2 linked regions of the Cupriavidus necator genome follow. The protein of the gene in region 1 interacts with the protein of each later gene in a pairwise test. Links are inferred from orthologs where the notes say so. Each region holds a gene or a part of one and is shown on either strand. Other genes may lie near its edges.

Region 1 (10,260 bases):
AGCGAGGTGTCGGGGCGGCTGTTGCCGGATGTTCCCGAACTCTCGAGATCGGCCACCGCCTGCGTCCAGGTCGTGACATCGAAGCTGTACTTGCTGTATTTCGATATCGCGTCCGCCGGCCGGGCCGAGTCGTTGGCAGAGACCGGCTTGCCACCGGAGAGGTAGGTCGTCCTGGTGTTGCCGGGAATGTAGCGGTCCCAGTGCGTATTGATATCGGCAATGGCAAGGACGTAGTTCTTCTGGCAACTGGCAAGGATGGGGTCTGTCCATTGTGTGTAGACCGGAAATCCATCCTTGTAGGCGCTGGCGTTGTCGATGGCTTCGGGCGTTGGTTGCCGGCCTTGCAGGTAGCGGATGCTCTCGTAGTAGAGTTCGCCGACCGGATCCAATGACTTGTAGGCGCCGGAACGCCCGAACTGATTCAGGTAATTGATGACGCCGCTGATGTTCTCTGACGCGCTCTCGGGGTTCTGGATGAATACGCCGTCGTCATCCCATTCCCGGCGCAGGTTGCTGGCTTGGTTGAAATTGCTGTCGACGGTGTTCGGCCCCACATACTTCAGGGGCGCCCGCAAGACACCGCCATAACGGGTATTGGCGCTGTCGTTCAGGTAGCCAAACGCGCCAAAGCGGACCTTGTCTGCATTGCGCTGCATTTCGCCAACCGGCTTGTACCCGGTGCGATACAGCTTGCAGAGATCGGTGCGGGACCTCGCTTCGCTTGCATCGCAGACTTGCACCCGTACCAGGTAGGTGCCCTGGTTCCTGTACTTGCCGGGGCTCGAGCAGCTGGCGCCGGACTCGGTGCTGTCCCCAAAGAACACCTTGTTGCCACATGAGGTGATGTACAAGGTCCTGCTGCTGAAAGGCGTGACCGAGGACGCCTTGTCGTAGGTCTTGCGGGGGAAGTAGGAGTTGCTGTTGAAAAAACTCTCCTGCAGCACGGCACGTTGCAGGATGGTCTGTGTGGCGGAGTCGACGACGCGGTCACCCCCGGTCAGCGCGTAGCGCAGCATATCGATGGCCGAGGCCGTGGCCCAGTTCATGAAGTTGCCGCTGAACTGGCCCGTGCATGTGTGATCGGCCGTGTTGGCGTCGCCGGCAATGACAAAATAGCCATTGCTGGCGCTTCCGCTGTAGTTGTAGCACTTGCGCGGATTGAAGTAGCCAATGTATTCCGTGGTCGGCGAATACGTGCCGGAGCGATAGGCTGCCCCCACCGTGGGGAACTCCACCGAGAGCGTCAGCAGCAGGTTGGGATGGATATTCTGGTTGCGGCCGTACAGCGGCGCCTGCGCGAGCTTGACGGTCGCGAGGCTGCTCTGTTCCGTTGCGGCAAGCAGCAGGCCGGCGGGCAGGCTGAGAAGCGCAGCCATTGCCGCGAAAATGAATTTCCGGATCCGGCTCATTTGCCGTGCTCCGCGACAGGCATGGACGTTCCCATTCATTCCCCCTTCCGGTAGTACGACTGCAACATGACCCGGGTCGCCGGGTTAGCGCCAAAGCCGACGGCCGTGACGCGGAAGATGTATGCGCCCTCGCTCGCGCCTGGCGACATGTCGCTGATCGGCTCGATGATGTAGCGCGGCAGGGCGGCAGGCAGCAGCCCGCCTGTCGCGGTCGGGAACCTGCGGCCGGTGAAGGTGCCGTAGGCGGTGGTGCGTGCGTTGGCGCCCGTCTGGCTGAAGTCAACGGCAAGCCAGTTCGGCGTGCCGTCGAGCACCGGGTCGCACAATCCCTGGAAGGGTGAGGCGCCTGTCACGCCGGTATTGCAACCCGCCACGAACGGCAGCACATTCATCGTGGTGCCGGAGAAGATGGCCGACCGGCTGGTTGGGGCGGAAACACCCTGGATGTCGATTTCCGCATCCAGCAAGGCTGCCTCGGCCGCTTGCTGAGCCAGGTCCCGGTCGCGCTGGTTCGATGCCATGCGCTTGCTGCCAATGGCCAGCCGGGCACCGGCGATGGCGATGACGCTGATGATCAGCAGCATCACCAGGGCGGTGATCAGCGCGATGCCACGCGGGTTGGGGTGCGCGGTGCGGGTGTTCATGTCGGCGAGCAGGTGGTGCAGGTGGCCATGTTCCGGAGCTGTACGGTGACGGTGTACAGGCGTCGCATGCGCTGCAGTTGCGTGGCCGGCGTGAAGGATGTGTCGTTGCCCGGCGAGCCCGGGAACAGGCGCCCGAACAGGCGCAAGGTTGGCGGATCCTGAGGCGATGCGCTGGCGGTATCGCCCATCAGCACCATGGCAATCTTTATGGCGACGACGTTCTGCCAGGTGGTGGGCAGGGCCAGCACCTCGGTGGCCGACAGGAAGCGGTCCGGGGTCTGGTCGAAATTCGTATCCATGCCGTAAAGCACCTGGAAGACTTCAACGCCTGAGATCAGCGAAACAGCCTGGTACGCCGTGCCGGCCGTGAGGATTTCCTTGTTGGCGGCGTCCCGTGGACGATAGCCGCACATCAGCTGAGGCATGCCGCCGGCATCGTTGCTGACATAGAAGACCGCCATGCCGCGCGCTAGGTCTGCGTCTTCCCAGGCCTGCGGCTCGGCGACGCCATTGCCGGAGCAGTCGATCATGCTGTTGTCCGGGACGGTGCGGTCCTGCTGCGTGCCGGAGCCGAAGAAGCGGACCTGCAGCACATCGCTCTTGTTCACGGCACCCGCTTGGGCCGGACACGCGAGGTTTTGCGCCGGATTGCCGAGATCTTGCGCGGGGGCGCCGCAGCTGTCGAGGCCGCTGATGGTCGGCGACAGGCTCGTGGTGGTGAGCATGACGCCTCCGGGGCTGGGCGCGGGAGGCCCGCTGGCGCCGGGAGAGGCCGCGGCGCTGTTGCCCGCATAGTTGCTCCACGCGGCCTGGCGCACGATCCGAACCACGGTATCCACCGCAAAACGGCCTTTCTCATCCAGCGCAGTGGTGTCATCGATGCTGTTGTAGTTGGCTCGTCCGGTCAGGTAGAGCGCCGCGGCAGCCATGATCAGGAGCAGGCTCAGCGTCATCGCCACCATCAGCTCCACCAGCGACAGCCCCAGTTGACGATGCCGGCCGGCGTTGAGATACATCCTGGCGTTCCGCATGTCAGTTAACCGTGCCCTGCGTGGCCACGATGACCACCTGGGGGCGCGTGCCCATGTCGGACATGTCGACCCGTGCCGCGACGGTTCTGGCGGCAAGCCGGGAGATCCAGCCGATCTTGATGACAATCGGTGCGTCGTCCGCGCGGCCAGTGGCCGATGGCGTGCATCCCCATGAGAAGCCGGTGGCCTGGTCGTAGGCGACCATGTCCCGGCAAATCACGGCGCGTCCGCCAGGCAGGCCTGTGCTGACACGCTCCCAGAACTCGGCGACATCGAAATCCGCCAGTTGCTGCGCGCACCCGGCCGCCGTGCCCGGGCAGGCGATCGCGTACGGGCTGTTTGCTGCCGTGAGCGCGGGCGGCTGCCCGGTGGCAGTGTCGATGAAGTAGCGGTTCGGGATGATGGCTTCCGCCGCCGCGCCGGTTTGCGAGACGGCCGGATTGGCACGCATGCGCTCGGCCATCTCGGTGGCCAGCTGCATGGCAGTGGTGTCGTAGGAAGCTTGTTGCGTGAAGCGGGATGAATTCAGCAGCAGGCTGGCGACGCCGAGCACGCCAACCGCCAGAACGACAATTGCCACCAATGCTTCGAGCATGGCAAAGCCGGCTGCCCCGCGGCAGCGTTGACCCATTCTGACCCCCGTCAAAAGACGTCCGACTTCGTTAACTTCTTTTTTTGGTCTGCAATCCCGGGCCCTTTTAATATGCGACAGCGGGCCTTGCGGAAATGCAACGGGGATTAAACAACGATTTTGTTACTTTTGCTACCCCTTCCGGGGGGTGGACGCCGCAAACTCATCCAGCACGTCGCGGAATTCCGACACGTCCTCAAAGCTCCGGTACACCGAAGCAAAGCGGATATACGCGATCTTGTCGAGCTTGCGCAATTCGCGCATCACCAGTTCGCCGACCTGGCTGCTGGGGATTTCTTTCTCTCCCAGTGCCAGCAGTTTTTCTTCGATGCGGGTGATGGCTTCGTCGATGGCTTCGGCCGAGACCGGGCGCTTGCGCAGCGCCAGGCGCATGGAATCCTTCAGCTTGGCGCGCGTGTAGTCCACGCGCGAGCCGTTTTTCTTGACGATGGCGGGGAAGAACAGCTCGATCCGCTCATAGGTGGTGAAGCGGCGGTCGCAGGCTTCGCAGCGGCGGCGCCGGCGCACGGCATCGCCGTCTTCCGACATGCGCGTGTCGAGTACCTGGGTATTGGAATGACCGCAAAAGGGGCATTTCATGCCGGACCACCTTCAGTTGAACCCCGTCGCCTTGTCCGTGTTGTCGTTCTGCGGAGGCGGGGCGGGTTGGCGAGGCCCGCAAGCCGGTGCCCGAGGACGCCGGCTTGCGGAGCTGCCGGCCGCTCATGCGGAATCCGCATGGGCGGCCTCGATGCATCAGCCGTAGACCGGGAAACGCTTGGTCAGGGCTGCCGCCTGCTCGCGCACGCTGGCGATATTGGCGGCGTCGTGCGGGTTGTCCAGCACATCGGCGATCAGGTTGCCGACGATGCGGGCTTCTTCTTCCTTGAAGCCGCGCGTGGTCATGGCCGGCGAGCCCAGGCGGATGCCCGAGGTCACGAACGGCTTTTCCGGATCGTTGGGGATGGCGTTCTTGTTGACGGTGATATGCGCCTCGCCCAGGATGCGCTCGGCTTCCTTGCCGGTGATGTTCTTGGCGCGCAGGTCAACCAGCATCACGTGGCTTTCGGTGCGGCCCGAGACGATGCGCAGGCCGCGCGCGATCAGGGTCTCGGCCAGCACGGCGGCGTTCTTCACCACTTGCTGCTGGTATTCCTTGAACTCAGGCGTCAGCGCTTCCTTGAAGGCGACGGCCTTGCCGGCGATTACGTGCATCAGCGGGCCGCCCTGGATGCCGGGGAAGATCGCCGAGTTGATGGCCTTCTCGTGCTCGGCCTTCATCAGGATCACGCCGCCGCGCGGGCCGCGCAGGCTCTTGTGCGTGGTGGTGGTGACGAAGTCGGCGTGCGGCACCGGGTTCGGGTAGACACCCGCGGCGATCAGGCCGGCGTAGTGGGCCATGTCGACCATGAAGTAAGCGCCGATCGACTTGGCAACCTTGCTGATGCGCTCGAAGTCGATGCGCAGCGCGAAGGCCGAGGCGCCGGCGATGATCAGCTTGGGCTTCTTCTCCTGGGCCAGCTTTTCCAGCGCGTCGTAGTCGATGTCTTCCTGGGCGTTCAGGCCGTAGCTGACCACGTTGAACCACTTGCCGCTCATGTTCAGGGCCATGCCGTGGGTCAGGTGGCCGCCTTCGGCCAGGCTCATGCCCATGATGGTGTCGCCCGGCTTGAGCACGGCGAAGTACACGCCCTGGTTGGCCTGCGAGCCCGAGTTGGGTTGCACGTTGGCGGCTTCGGCGCCGAACAGCTGCTTGACGCGGTCAATGGCCAGCTGCTCGACGACGTCGACGTACTCGCAACCGCCGTAGTAGCGCTTGCCGGGATAGCCCTCGGCGTACTTGTTGGTCAGCTGCGAACCCTGGGCGGCCATCACGGCCGGCGAGGTGTAGTTCTCGGAGGCGATCAGCTCGATGTGGTCTTCCTGACGCTGGTTCTCCTGCTGGATGGCGGCAAAGACCTCGGGGTCGATCTGGTCGATCGTAAAACGGCTGCGTTCGAACATGGCGAAACTCGTCTGAAAAATAGGGAATCCGATTCACGCATCGGGGGTAGGGCGCGCGGGGAAGGCTAGCGGCGACCAGCACCGGCGGCTTGTAACCGTCGGTGCAGGGCGCACCCTGCTTCCCATTCGCTGCCCAGGCGAGCGGCAGGCGCAAGCAACTTCACGCCTAGGCGTGCTGAACGCTACGCGAACGCGCAATGAACGTCACGCCAGAGAACTTGCGCTTCCTCGTGGTAGTGCCCACTGACTTCGCCAGTCGCGCAAGATGGAATGGTTGCGCGCAGTGTAGCGCGAGGCGGGCGCCCGCCGCAAGCCGTCGGCCCCGCCAGGCAAGCGCTGGCAAGGGCTGGCCAGCAACTTGCTGTTGCAAAGTCGTCATGCGGGTTTACACGAAACCGCTATCGCTCTCCGTTACAATTGCGGCCATGACAAACTTTGTCTGGACCCTGCGGGTGTACTGGGAAGACACCGACGCGGGCGGCGTAGTGTTCTACGCCAACTACCTGAAGTTCTTCGAGCGCGCCCGCACCGAGTGGCTGCGTGCGCTCGGCATCGAGCAGCAATCGCTCGCCGACGAGGCGGGCGTGGTCTTTATCGTCCGCAGCACGGCAGTGGACTACAATGCGCCCGCCCGGCTGGATGACCAGCTCGAGATCCGCACGCGCATCGACCGGGTCGGCCCGGCGTCGGTCCAGTTCACCCAGGAAGCCTGGCGTGGCGAGCTGATGCTGGCCTCTGGCGCGATCCGTGTTGGGTGTGTCGATCGAAGCACTTTCCGTCCCGCCCCGATTCCCGACCCCGTTCTAGCTACCATCAAGTCCGCACGATGAATCCCGTGACCGTCACGCAAGACATGTCGATCGTAACGCTGGTGCTCCACGCCAGCCTGCTGGCACAGGCCGTCATGGCGCTGTTGCTCGTCATGTCGCTGTTTTCGTGGACCTATATCTTCCGCAAGCACCTGGCGCTGCGCTCGGCGCGCACCCAGACCGAGGGGTTCGAACGCGACTTCTGGGCCGGCGGCGACCTGCAGGCGCTATATAACAGTGCCGTCAACAACCGCCACAACACCGGCGCGCTGGAGCGGATCTTTGAATCCGGCATGGGCGAGTTCCTGAAGGCGCGCGAGCGCGGCAACGAAGCCGGCGCGCTGCTCGATGCGGCCCGGCGCGCGATGCGCGCGGCCTACCAGCGCGAGATGGATGTGCTGGAATCGCATCTGCCGTTCCTGGCGTCGGTGGGTTCGGTGAGCCCGTATATCGGCCTGTTCGGCACGGTCTGGGGGATCATGAACGCTTTCCGCGGCCTGTCGAATGTGCAGCAGGCGACGCTCGCATCGGTGGCCCCTGGTATTGCCGAGGCGCTGGTGGCGACCGCGATCGGCCTGTTCGCTGCCATTCCCGCTGTGATCGCCTACAACCGCTATGCCACGGAGATCGACCGCCTGGCGATCCGGTTCGAGAGCTTCATGGAAGAGTTCCTGAACATCCTGCAACGGCAGGCACGCTAACCGCACACGTATCGAATCTAATCCAGACGGTCCGGGCGCAAGCCCGGGCCGGCGTTTCCAGGAGTCCTGCAATGGCAGCCATTCAGCGCCGTGGCGGCTCGCGCCGCCGGGCCAGCGCCGACATCAATGTCGTGCCGTACATCGACGTCATGCTCGTGCTGCTGGTCATCTTCATGGTGGCGGCGCCGATCGTGAGCCCCGCCACCGTCGACCTGCCCACCGTGGCCAACGCCACGCCGCAGCAGAAGGCGCCGCCGATCGTAGTCACCGTGCACGAGAGTGGCCAGCTGACCGCGCGCGGCAAGGACAGCGCCGGCAATGCCTTCGAGCGCAAGCTCGACAAGCAGGGCCTGCTCGACTTCGTGCACCAGCGCCAGAACGAGAATCCCGACCAGCCGGTGGTGATTGCCGCCGACCGCGCGGTCAAGTATGAGGCGGTGCTGGACGTGATGTCGATCCTGAAAGCCGACGGCGTCAAGCGCGTCGGCCTGATGGTCAAGTCCAAGACCTCCTGACGCATTGAAGCGCCTATCTGATTGCCGTTGCGCCTGATGAAGACCGTCGCCGCCTATCCCTACCAGCCGGTCAAGGAGCGGGGAACCCTGCGTTCCTTCCTGTTCGCGCTCTTCATGCACATGCTGCTGGCTGTCGTGCTGTACTACGGCGTGCGCTTGCAGAGCAGCACCCCCGTCGGCGCCGAGGCCGAGCTGTGGGAAGAGATTCCGGCCGCCACCGCGCCCCCGCCGCCGCCGCCGGAGCCGGTGGTGCAGCCGCGCCCGGCCCCGCCGCTGCCCGAGGTGAAGAGCAAGGTCGAGGACGACGCCGACATCGCGCTGGAACGCCAGAAGCGCCGTGCCGAGGCGGCGGCGCGTGAAGAGGCCGAGCGCAAGCAGGCGGCTGCCCGCAAGGAAGCTGAGCGCAAAGAGGCGGAACGCAAGGAAGCCGCGCGCAAGGAAGCGGAGCAGCGCGAGGCCGAGCGCAAGGAAGCCCAGCGCAAGGACGACGCGAAGAAGAAGGCAGCGCAGCAGGAACAGCAGCGCAAGGAACAGGCCGAGCGCAAGGAAGCAGAACGCAAGGAAGCGGACGCCAGGGCCAAGGCCCAGGCGGACGCCAAGGCCAAGGCTGACGCCGAGAACAAGGCCAAGGCCAAGGCGGATGCCGACGCCAAGGCCAAGCGCGAGGCTGCGGCCAATGCCCAGCGCAAGAGCGAGCTGGCGCGCCTGCAGGCGCTGGCCGGCGGCTCCGGCGCGGGCGGCGGCGGCGTGGGCAGTACGGCCGGCGCGGGTGCCGGCGGCGGTGGCAAGGCGTCGCCGGGCTATGCGGACCGCGTGCGCCGCCGCGTCAAGCCGAATATCGTCTTTGGCGAGGACGTGCCGGGCAACCCGACCGCGGTGGTGTCGGTGCAGCTGGCGCCGGATGGTTCGCTGCTGTCGGCGCGGCTGTCCAAGTCCAGCGGCAACTCGGGCTGGGATAATGCCGTGCTGCGCGCGGTGGAACGTTCCGACCCGCTGCCGCGTGATGAGAACGGCAAGGCGCCGGCCAGCTTCACCATTACCTTCCGTCCGAAGGACTGAGTGGCCTGGGCGGCATGATTTGCAACATAATGCAACCTTCATCGCCGGGTCTTGGTCCCAGCGCTAGCATGACAGGTTGCCTGACGCGGCCGGCAGTGTGCGATACGCACGCAGACGGGGCATGCGCCACGCGCTGCAATGCCGCATTTGCCCGTGTTGCCGATTGCCTGCCGTGCCCGACGAAACTTGAAATCGACTGAGGAGCAGCATGCGAAAGCTTTGGGCCCCCAACTGGCTGTCCGCGAGGCGGCACAACGCAACCCAACCCGAATCCCAACGCGCCATCGGCCGGCATCCGCTGGCCGGCCGCCGCGCGCTGATGGCCTGGCTGGCCGCGGCGATGACGATGGCAGCCGGCGCCGCGCACGCGCAACTCAACGTTGAGATCTCCGGGGTCGGCTCCAGCCAGATCCCGGTTGCGACCGCCAACTTCCAGGGCGAGGCCCAGGCCCCGCAGAACCTGACCGCGATCATCCGCGCCGACCTGGCGCGCAGCGGGCGCTTGCGCAATGTCGATCCGGGCGGCGCCACGGTGGCGGAATCCGCCAATGTCGACCTGGGCAGCTGGAAGTCGCGCGGCGCAGATGCCTTCGTCGCCGGCAGCGTGACCCCGGCCGCCGGCGGCAAGTATGAGGTCCGCTTCCGCCTGTACGACACCGTCAAGGGCCAGAGCCTGGGCGGGCTGGCCTTTACCGTCAACCAGTCCCAGCTGCGCGTGACCGCGCACAAGATCGCCGACTACATCTATGAAAAGCTGCTCGGCGAGCGCGGCGTGTTTGCCACGCGCCTGTCCTACGTGTCGAAGGTCGGCGGCCGCTACCAGCTGCTGATTTCCGACTCCGATGGCCAGAACGCGCAGGTGGCGCTGACCAGCAACGAGCCGATCATCTCGCCGTCGTGGTCGCCGGACGGCGCGCGCGTGGCCTATGTTTCGTTCGAGGCCAAGAAGCCGGTGGTGTATGTGCACGACCTGGCCAGCGGCAAGCGCACCCTGGTGTCGAACCAGAAGGGCAACAACAGCGCGCCGTCGTGGTCGCCTGATGGCCGGCACCTGGCGCTGGCGCTGTCGCGAGACGGCAATACCCAGGTCTACCAGGTCAATGCCGACGGTTCCGGCATCCGCCGCCTCTCGCGCAGCAGCGCCATCGACACCGAGCCGCAGTATTCTCCGGACGGCAAGAGCATCTACTTCACCAGCGACCGCGGCGGTGCGCCGCAGGTCTACCGCATGCCCGCTTCCGGCGAGGAAGGTGGCGGTGCGCAACGTGTCACCTTCAAGGGCAGCTACAACGTCAGCCCGCGGGTTTCGCCGGACGGCAAGTACCTGGCGTACATCTCGCGCGCGGGCGGCTTCAAGCTGCAGCTGCAGGACCTGAGCAACGGCGACGTGACGTCGCTGACCGATACGGCCAACGACGAAGCGCCCAGCTTTGCCGCCAACGGCAAGTACATTCTCT
Region 2 (10,086 bases), 290 kb from region 1 along the record:
GCCGAGACCGCCGCGCAAGCGCCAGCCTCGGCACCCGATGAGACGTTTGCCTATACGGTCACTGGCTTCATGCGTGAAGAGGCGGCCGAGCCGGGCGCCGCGGTGGCGCGGCGGCTGTTTCTCGACGTGACCGTGGAGGGCCGGATCTGGCTGGATTGCCAGCGCTGCCTGGCCCCCTATGCCGAGCCGATCGATACGGCAACGCGTTTCGAGGTGGTGGAAAGCGAGGAAGCGGCCGACGCCGCGCCGATGGACGACGACGAAGTCGACGTGATCGCCGGCTCGAAGCGTTTCTCGCTGCTGGACCTGATTGAAGATGAAGTGCTGCTGGCGTTGCCGGTGGCCCCCAAGCATGACGTCTGCCCGACGGTGCACGAAAGCCTCGTGACCGGTTCGGACGGCGAGGCGCAGCCAGAGGCTGAGCCTGAGGAAGAAAAGCGGCCTTCGCCCTTTGCGGCGCTGGCCGGCCTGAAGACCAAGCATTGATGCCGCCGGCAGGCGGTGCGCAAGGTCTTGCAGGTGAATCTGAAGCATCCGGCCGGGCCCCGGCTACGCCTTGGGCGGGATGCGTGTGTTAATATTGAAAAATTCTCGAAGGAGTCATCATGGCTGTTCAACAGAACAAGAAGTCGCCGTCCAAGCGCGGCATGCACCGTTCGCACGATCACCTGTCGGCAGCGCCGCTGGCAGTTGAGCCGACCACCGGCGAAACCCACCTGCGCCACCACGTCAGCCCGAACGGCTACTACCGTGGCCGCAAGGTCATCAAGACCAAGAACGACTGATAGCTTCGTTCGGCGTGACGTTGCGTCTCGCTCGCGCATGCCTGTAGGTCGGACACTAAAAGGTCAGAGACAAAAAAGCGGCAAGATCGTTGCCGCTTTTTTGTTGGGCGCTCGGATTTCCCGCCGGGCGTGGCGTGCGCCGCCGCGCTATCCGTACCAGGAACAATGACGATCAAAATCGCTATCGACTGCATGGGCGGCGATCACGGAGTCTCCGTGACGGTGCCTGCGGCGATCAGTTTTCTTTCCCGCCACGACGACGCCGAGATGGTGCTGGTCGGCTTGCCCGACGCCATCCGGACGCAGCTGAAGAAGCTGCACGCGCTGGACCATCCGCGCGTGACCATCGTCGAGGCCACCGAGGTCATCACCATGGATGACCCGGTCGAGGTGGCGCTGCGCAAGAAGAGGGATTCCTCGATGCGCGTCGCCGTCACGCAGGTCAAGGAAGGCCTGGCCGGTGCCTGCATCTCCGCCGGCAATACCGGCGCGCTGATGGCGGTGTCGCGCTATGTGCTCAAGACGCTCGAAGGCATCGAGCGGCCGGCCATCGCCACCACCATCCCGAACGAGCAAGGCTGGGGCACCACCGTGCTGGACCTGGGCGCCAATGCCGACTGCGAGCCCGAGCACCTGCTGCAGTTCGCGCGCATGGCCGAAGCCATGGTGGCCGTGGTCGACCACAAGGAACACCCCACGGTGGGCCTGCTGAACATCGGCGAGGAAGTCATCAAGGGCAATGAGGTGGTCAAGCGTGCGGGTGAACTGCTGCGCGCCTCGGAGCTGAACTTCTACGGCAACGTGGAAGGCAACGACATCTTCAAGGGCACTACCGACATCGTGGTCTGCGACGGCTTCGTCGGCAACGTGGCGCTCAAGAGCACCGAGGGCCTGGCCAAGATGATCGGCAGTATGATCAAGGAAGAATTCACCCGCTCGTGGTTCACCAAGCTGCTGGCCGCGGTCGCCATGCCGGTGCTGTCGCGCCTGGCCAGGCGGCTCGACCCGGCGCGCTACAACGGCGCCTCGCTGCTTGGGTTGCGCGGGCTGGTGATCAAGAGCCACGGCTCGGCCGATGCCCATTCTTTTGAGTGGGCCATCAAACGCGGGTATGATGCCGCCAAGAATGGCGTGATCGCCCGCATCACCCGGGCTTTTGCCGATAAATCCAGCGCCGCAGGCGCTGCACAGCCCGCCCCGGAGACAGAGGTGCCTGGCGCGCATCCCAGCCCCCACGTCGCCTGAGCGCCACGCGCGCCGGTCGAGGGTGCCTGCGGGCCATACGATCCGACAATACATGACCAAGTACGCAAAAATCATCGGTACCGGGAGCTACCTGCCTCCGCGGCGCGTGACCAACCATGACCTGGCCACGCAGCTTGCCGAAAAGGGCATCGAGACCAGCGACGACTGGATCGTCTCGCGCAGCGGCATTTCGGCACGCCACTGGGCCGAGCCGGATGTGACCAGCAGCGATCTTGCGGTCAAGGCTGCCGAGCAGGCCATCGAAGCCGCCGGCATCGACCGCCAGAGCATCGACCTGATCATCGTCGCCACCTCGACGCCGGACTTCGTGTTCCCCAGCACGGCCTGCATCGTGCAGGAAAAGCTGGGCATCACCAACCACTGCCCGGCGTTCGACCTGCAGGCGGTGTGCTCGGGCTTCGTGTACGCGCTGGCCACCGCCGACAAGTTCATCCGCAGCGGCTCGCACCGCAACGTGCTGGTGATCGGCACCGAGGTGTTCTCGCGCATCCTGGACTTCAACGACCGCACCACCTGCGTGCTGTTCGGCGACGGTGCCGGCGCCGTGCTGCTGTCGGCGTCCGAGGAGCCGGGGATCCTGTCCACCGCGATGCACTCGGACGGCAGGCATGTCGATATCCTGTGCGTGCCGGGCAACGTCGCCGGCGGCAACATCACCGGCAACCCGTTCCTGCACATGGACGGCCAGGCTGTGTTCAAGCTGGCCGTGAACGTGCTGGACAAGGTCGCGCGCGAAGCCATGGAGGCTGCCAGCGTGACGCCGGGCCAGATCGACTGGCTGATTCCGCACCAGGCCAATATCCGCATCATGCAGGGCACGGCAAAGAAGCTGGGCCTGCCGGCGGAGCGCATGGTCGCCACCGTGCATGAGCACGGCAACACCTCGGCGGCGTCGATCCCGCTGGCGCTGGACGTCGCGGTGCGCGACGGCCGCATCCGCGCGGGCCAGACCGTGCTGATGGAAGGCGTGGGTGGCGGCTTCACCTGGGGCGCGGTGCTGCTGCGCATGTGATTCGCGGCCGGCGCCATGGCATGCCGCGCATGCGGGGCATGCCGCGGCGCCGGCCACCCGTTTCTTGTTAGGGTTCCAATCCGATGAAATTCGCTTTCGTATTTCCCGGCCAGGGTTCGCAGTCGGTCGGCATGCTCAATGCCTTCGCCGATAACGCCGTGGTGCGCGCCACCGTGGAAGAGGCCTCGGCCGCGCTCGGCCAGGATCTCGGCCGCCTGATCGCCGAAGGCCCCGCCGAAGAGCTGAACCTGACCACCAACACGCAGCCGGTGATGCTGACCGCCGCAGTGGCGGTCTACCGTGCCTGGCTGGATGCCGGTGGTCCGGCACCGGCGCTGGTTGCCGGCCACAGCCTGGGCGAGTACTCGGCGCTGGTGGCCGCGGGCGTGATCCCGTTTGCCGACGCGGTACCGCTGGTGCGCTTCCGCGCGCAAGCCATGCAAGAAGCCGTGCCGGTGGGCGAGGGTGCCATGGCCGCGATCCTGGGCCTGTCCGATGACGACGTGCGCGCCGCTTGCGCCGAGGCATCGGCCGCCGGCGTGGTCGAGGCCGTGAACTTCAACGCGCCGTCGCAGGTGGTGATTGCCGGGCACAAGGCCGCGGTCGAGAAGGCCTGCGAAATCGCCAAGGGCAAGGGCGCCAAGCGCGCGCTGCCGCTGCCGGTGTCGGCGCCGTTCCACTCGTCGCTGCTCAAGCCCGCTTCGGACCGCCTGCGCGAGCGCATGGCCGGCCTGGCTTTCTCGGCGCCGTCGATCCCGCTGGTGAACAACGTCGACGTCGCCATCGTCAATGATCCGGATGCGATCAAGGACGCCCTGGTGCGCCAGGCCGCCGCGCCGGTGCGCTGGGTCGAGTGCGTGCAGAAGATGGCCGCCGAAGGCGTCACGCACGTGATCGAATGCGGCCCCGGCAAGGTGCTGGCCGGCATGACCAAGCGCATCGACGGCAACCTGACCGGCGGTGCGATCTTCGATCCGGCCTCGCTGCAAGACACGCTGGCACTGCTGAAGTAAGCAAGAGGACATCCGCATGACCAAACTTCTCGACAACCAGGTTGCGCTGGTCACCGGCGCCTCGCGCGGCATCGGCCGCGCCATCGCGCTGGAACTGGCCCGCCAGGGCGCCACCGTGATCGGCACCGCCACCAGCGAAGCCGGCGCGGCCGGCATCACCGATTACCTCGGCGCCGACGGCCTGAAGGGCAAGGGCGCCGTGCTCAACGTCAATGACGCGGCCGCTTGCGACGCGCTCATCGACGAGATTGTCAAGACCCACGGCGGCATCGGCGTGCTGGTCAACAATGCCGGCATCACGCAGGACCAGTTGGCGATGCGCATGAAGGACGAGGACTGGCTGGCCGTGATCCAGACCAACCTGACTTCGGTGTTCCGTCTGTCGCGCGCGGTGCTGCGCCCGATGATGAAGGCCCGCCAGGGCCGCATCATCAATATCACTTCGGTGGTGGGCTCGGTCGGCAACCCCGGCCAGATGAACTACTCTGCTGCCAAGGCGGGCGTGGCGGGCATGACCCGCTCGCTGGCCGCGGAAATCGGCAGCCGCAACGTGACCGTGAACTGTGTCGCGCCGGGCTTTATCGACACCGACATGACCAAGGCGCTGTCCGAAGAGCAGCATGCTTCGCTCAAGACGCAGATTCCGCTGGGTCGCCTTGGCCAGCCGGAGGATATCGCCAACGCAGTGGCCTTCCTGGCTGGCCCGCATGCCGCTTACATTACCGGCACTACGCTGCATGTGAACGGCGGGATGTACATGAATTAATGGGGTTTTGGCTGGCTGGTTTCGGGGGAGAAGCCCGAAGAAGCCGCCTGAAGTAGTAGTTTTCCGAACCAAACGGGCGCGATTCTTGCAAAGCTTGGCAGGCGGCATTTCTGTCGCCTCAAACCTGCTAAAATGCGCCCACTTTTTGTCGAACTTCCCTGGAGGGTTACATGGACAATATCGAACAACGCGTCAAGAAAATCGTGGCAGAACAGCTTGGCGTGGCCGAGGCAGATATCAAGAACGAATCGTCGTTCGTGAACGATCTCGGTGCGGACTCGCTGGACACGGTTGAACTCGTGATGGCGTTGGAAGATGAATTCGGCATGGAAATTCCTGATGAGGAAGCCGAAAAGATCACGACCGTGCAACAGGCTATCGACTACGCCACCGCGCACGTCAAGGCCTAAGCCCGTCGTCTCTGCATTCCGAGCCACAGAAGGCAGGTGGGCGGGCCGTTGCGGCCGCGCCTTGCTGTTTTCTGTGGCTTTCGTCTGTTTGAAGAAGCAGAATGGAATGTGCTTCGCCGCGCGGCCCGCAAGGCCGGCGGCGGGCTGATCTCCGTTCCGTTCCCGTTTCACGCACCCGTAGGAAAACATAGTGAGCCGTCGTCGCGTCGTCGTCACTGGGCTTGGCCTTGTGTCTCCGGTCGGAAACACGGTTGCCGAAGGCTGGGCCAACCTGGTTGCCGGCAAGTCCGGCATCGCCACCATCACCAAATTCGATCACTCCGCGCTTTCCGTGCACTTTGCCGGTGAAGTGAAGGGTTTCAATGCCGAGGACTACATCCCGGCCAAGGAAGCCCGCGCGATGGATACCTTCATCCATTTCGGCATTGCGGCCGGCACGCAGGCGCTGAAGGACAGCGGCCTGGAAGTGACCGAAGCCAATGCCGAGCGCATCGGCGTGCTGGTCGGCTCGGGCATCGGCGGCCTGCCGTTGATCGAAGAGACCCACGCCGTGCTGACCGAGCGCGGTCCGCGCCGGATTTCGCCGTTCTTCGTGCCTGGCTCGATCATCAACATGATCGCCGGCCACCTGTCGATCATCCACGGTATCAAGGGCCCGAACCTGGCTGCCGTGACGGCTTGCACGACCGGCCTGCACAGCATTGGCCTGGCCGCCCGCCTGATCCAGGCCGGCGATGCCGACGCCATGCTGGCGGGCGGTGCCGAGTCGACCGTGTCGCCGCTGGGCATCGGCGGTTTCGCCGCTGCGCGTGCGCTGTCGACGCGCAATGACGATCCGGCCGCCGCTTCGCGTCCGTGGGACAAGGACCGCGACGGCTTCGTGCTGGGCGAAGGCGCCGGGGTGATGATGCTGGAGGAGTACGAGTCGGCCAAGGCGCGCGGCGCGCGCATCTATGCCGAGCTGATCGGCTTTGGCATGAGCGGCGACGCCTACCACATGACCGCGCCGAACATGGACGGCCCGCGCCGTTGCATGGTCAATGCGCTCAAGGACGCCGGCATCAATACGGACCAGGTGCATTACCTGAACGCCCATGGTACGTCTACACCGCTGGGCGACAAGAACGAATCCGATGCGATCAAGGCCGCATTCGGGGACCAGGCCTACAAGATGGTGGTGAACTCGACCAAGTCGATGACCGGCCATCTGCTGGGCGGTGCCGGCGGCCTGGAATCGGTCTTCACCGTGCTGGCGCTGCACAACCAGGTGTCGCCGCCGACGATCAACCTCGACAACCAGGATCCCGAGTGCGACCTGGACTACGTGGCCAACACGGCGCGCGAGATGAAGATCGAGGTCGCGGTGAAGAACAACTTCGGTTTCGGCGGCACCAACGGCACGCTTGTTTTCCGCCGCGCCTGATCCGAGGTTGAGGCGGGCCCTTCGCGGGCTGCGCCAGGGCAGGGTCCACCCGTTGTGGTGGACCCTGTTCGTGTTTTGTGCCGGCGAAATGCTGGCGCTCGCGCTGCTGGCGCGGACGCTGGCCGCTGTAATAGCCGGCAGTCAGGCTGGTTTCCATTGGGGGCATGCCGCCATGGCGCTGGCACTCGTGCTTGCCGCAGCGGCAACGGTGCGTGCCTGGCCGGCGTGGTGGTGCAGCCTGCGCTGGCGCTGCACGGCAGTGCTGCATGCGCCCGACGGCAACGGCCCATTGCGGATCCGCCTGCAAGGGCCGGGTGATGCCCGGCACGAGGCTGTGGTCAGGCAATGCTGGCAGGCCGGCGGCGCCGCTGTCGTGCGCCTGGCGCCCGGAGCGCCCGGGATGCCCGGCGCCATCTTTCTTCCCTGGCAGGCAGGTTCGCCCGAGATGGCGCGGCGGTTGCAACGCGCCGCCAGAGTTGCACTGCGGGTGCAACCTGAGATGCCGGCAGGGGAACGATTTTGTTAGCTTGCGGTCACAGGATGCGCGTTGCTTCACCGGGCGGGCTTAGAATCGTAGGTAAAATACAACGTTTGTCGTGACGACCAAACCAAGAGATACACTGCAGGTGAGCCATACGTGAGCGAACGCGAAGCCGATCAGCTCCTAGTTGAACGCGTCCAGCAGGGCGACAAGCGGGCCTTTGAACTTCTGGTGACCAAATACCATCGGAAGATCATTCGCCTGATTTCGCGCCTGGTCAGGGACCCCGCTGAGGTGGAGGATGTGGCGCAGGATGCCTTTATCAAGGCATACCGCGCATTGCCCCAGTTCCGCGGGGAGTCGGCCTTTTATACGTGGCTGTACCGGATCGCCGTCAACACGGCCAAGAACTACCTTGCCACCCAGGGCCGCCGCCCGGAAGCGTCCAGCGATATCGATGCAGAGGAGGCTGAAACTTTTGCGGACGGTGAGCAACTAAGGGATATCAATACGCCGGAATCGATGCTCCACACACGCCAGGTCGCCGAGACGGTGAACCGCGCAATGGAGGCGCTTCCGGAAGAATTGCGGACCGCCATCACGCTGCGCGAGATCGAGGGCCTCAGCTATGAGGAGATCGCCGAAGCGATGGGATGTCCGATCGGCACGGTGCGTTCGCGGATCTTCCGGGCGCGCGAGGCGATTGCCGAGAAATTGCGTCCGCTGCTGGGAACGGCAGAGGGCAAACGGTGGTAGTAGTCGGGTAGTCAAGAAGAATGTCGTGCGGCCAGCGTTGCAGCGTATTCCTGCATCGATAAGCGACAGAAGTGACGGGATTATCGGTGTTCAATGGAATGTCTTGGGGTGGGAAATGGGTCAGGCTCATAAGCAGTCGGTTCATGTAGTGGAAGCAGCGGAGCAGATCTCCGTATTGATGGATGGCGAACTGGCGCCGCACGAAGTCGATGCCGTGCTGGGCCTCGCGAAAAGCGATGCCGGCATGTCCGACTGGGCCACTTACCAGTTGATCGGCGACACGCTGCGTTCGGAAGACCTGACGCACGCGGGTTCCACCTCTGCTTTCCTCTCTCGTTTCTCCGCGCGCCTGGAAGCCGAGCCGCATGTACTGGTGCCGGCAGTGGCGCAGGCCAGCGCCCGCCACCGCCTGCTGGTCAGGCCGTCGTGGGTGCGCCGCGTGATGCCGGGCACCGCGATCGCCGCCGCCGTGGCAGCGGTCAGCTGGGTGGTCGTGCCGCAGATGCGCGGCCCCGCCACGCTGGCCACGCCCGATGCCGTGGTGGCACGCGCCGACCAGCCGGCCAGCCCGGCCTCTGGCATCGTCACCGTGGCGGCGGAAACTCCCCAGATGATCCGCGACCCGCGCCTGGACGAATACCTGCGTGCCCATCGCACGTCGGTGGCAACGGATGCGTTCGTGCCCACCATGCGCACGGTTGCCAACGGTGCAAACTTCACTCAGGAAAATACGCAGGAATAATGCCGGACATGCATAAAGGAGGGTCGCCCGCCTATGTAGCGGGCGCGCAGAAAATCAGGGCCCTGCGTAGGTCCTTTTTTCTGGCCTTGTGTCTGAGCGCTGCCGCGGCCACCGCACAGCCTTCAGACAGTACGCTGAACCGACGCGACGCCACCGCCTGGCTCAACAAGATCCACAAAGCCGCACAGCGCGAGAACTATGTCGGCACGCTGATCTACCAGCGCGGCAGCGTCATGCACGCCTCGCGTATCCAGCATTACAGCGATCTCGTCCACAACGAGTACGAACGCCTGGAAACGCTCGACGGCAAGCCGCGCGAGGTGCTGCGTCAGAATGACGTGGTGCACAGCCTGATCCCGGAAGCCAAGCTGGTGGTGGTGGAGAAGCAGGAAGCCAAGGATCGCTTCCCGGCGCTGCTCGCCACCAACAAGAACGACGTGCTGGACCTGTACGACATGCGCAAGATGCCCGCCGAGCGGGTGGCAGGCATGGAGTGCGAGGTCTTCGCGCTGGAGCCGCACGATGCCGCGCGCTATGCGGTGCGCCTGTGGGCGGAGAAAAACTCCGGCCTGCTGATGCGCGCGCAGACCATCGGCGATGGTGGCAAGGTGCTGGAGCAGGTCGCGTTCTCGCAGGTGCAGATCGGGGTGCCGTCCGAAAAGCAGCATATCCTCGGTGCGATCAAGAATTCCAGCAGCTGGAATCGCTATGAGGTGACCTACCAGCCGACCAATATCGCCGACGAGGGCTGGTCGATTGCGGTGCCGCTCAAGGGCTTCCAGAAGATCCGCGAAGTGCGCCGTCCGCTCGGCGAGCTGCGCGCACCCGCGCCGGGCAACGCGCGCGGCCAGGTCTTCGAAGTGCTGCAGGTCGTTTACAGCGACGGGCTGACCGGCCTGTCGGTCTTCATTGAACCGGTTTCCGAGCAACGCGTGCGCCGCGAGGGCGTGGCAGCGCTCGGCGCGACCCAGGTCGTGGTGCGCCGGATTGCCGATTTCTGGATTACCGTGGTGGGCGAGGTGCCGGCGAGCACCGTGCGGCAGTTTGCGACGGCCGTGGAGTACCGCCCGCCCAAGGCGGTACACTGAGCTTGACGCAGGTGCAGCCGACGCCGCCGGACTCTGTCCCGGCGCCGGCTTCATGAAACCTGCGCAGGGGTCCCCGCCACGGGATCACATCCAGACGGTTTTTCTTCTATTCGCTGAATCCCGGGAGTTGTCGATGATGTTCAGATCTCCAGCCCTGGCGCGGGCCGTGGTCATGGCTGCCATGATGCTGCTCGGCCCGACTGTTGCCGAAGTCAGCCATGCCCAGGCTGCCGCCTCCAACTACAACCTGCCCGATTTCACCGACCTGGTGGAAAAGGCCAGCCCGGCCGTGGTCAATATCCGCACCACGGAACTCGTGCGCCAGCGCGGTGCACCCGGCGGCG

Evidence for each region.
Region 2: the proteins of ybgC (region 1) and acpP interact in binary tests that used the Escherichia coli proteins (3 or more experiments, as listed by UniProt). The link is inferred for Cupriavidus necator from one-to-one orthologs.

Annotation. Positions count from the first base shown.
Region 1 is NZ_CP066018.1:2,498,941-2,509,200, forward strand. Bases 4,911-7,846 are described here. They hold ybgC (tol-pal system-associated acyl-CoA thioesterase), read left to right. Parts: upstream 4,911-6,144; coding sequence 6,145-6,549; downstream 6,550-7,846. Other genes in these bases: glyA (serine hydroxymethyltransferase), read right to left, coding at 4,911-5,719; tolQ (protein TolQ), read left to right, coding at 6,546-7,229; tolR (protein TolR), read left to right, coding at 7,301-7,744; tolA (cell envelope integrity protein TolA), read left to right, coding at 7,781-7,846. Also shown: I6H87_RS11650 (pilus assembly protein), read right to left, coding at 1-1,409; I6H87_RS11655 (pilus assembly PilX family protein), read right to left, coding at 1,445-2,053; I6H87_RS11660 (PilW family protein), read right to left, coding at 2,050-3,069; type IV pilus modification protein PilV, read right to left, coding at 3,086-3,679; transcriptional regulator NrdR, read right to left, coding at 3,848-4,315; more of glyA, read right to left, coding at 4,472-4,910; more of tolA, read left to right, coding at 7,847-8,803; Tol-Pal system beta propeller repeat protein TolB, read left to right, coding at 9,012-10,260.
Region 2 is NZ_CP066018.1:2,786,362-2,796,447, forward strand. Bases 3,871-6,632 are described here. They hold acpP (acyl carrier protein), read left to right. Parts: upstream 3,871-5,012; coding sequence 5,013-5,252; downstream 5,253-6,632. Other genes in these bases: fabD (ACP S-malonyltransferase), read left to right, coding at 3,871-4,076; fabG (3-oxoacyl-ACP reductase FabG), read left to right, coding at 4,093-4,842; fabF (beta-ketoacyl-ACP synthase II), read left to right, coding at 5,443-6,632. In the rest of the region: I6H87_RS13000 (DUF177 domain-containing protein), read left to right, coding at 1-486; rpmF (50S ribosomal protein L32), read left to right, coding at 606-785; phosphate acyltransferase PlsX, read left to right, coding at 951-2,030; I6H87_RS13015 (beta-ketoacyl-ACP synthase III), read left to right, coding at 2,083-3,063; more of fabD, read left to right, coding at 3,147-3,870; more of fabF, read left to right, coding at 6,633-6,675; I6H87_RS13040 (hypothetical protein), read left to right, coding at 6,728-7,201; RNA polymerase sigma factor RpoE, read left to right, coding at 7,313-7,912; I6H87_RS13050 (sigma-E factor negative regulatory protein), read left to right, coding at 8,028-8,654; I6H87_RS13055 (MucB/RseB C-terminal domain-containing protein), read left to right, coding at 8,663-9,742; I6H87_RS13060 (DegQ family serine endoprotease), read left to right, coding at 9,876-10,086. UniProt on the Escherichia coli protein: Carrier of the growing fatty acid chain in fatty acid biosynthesis.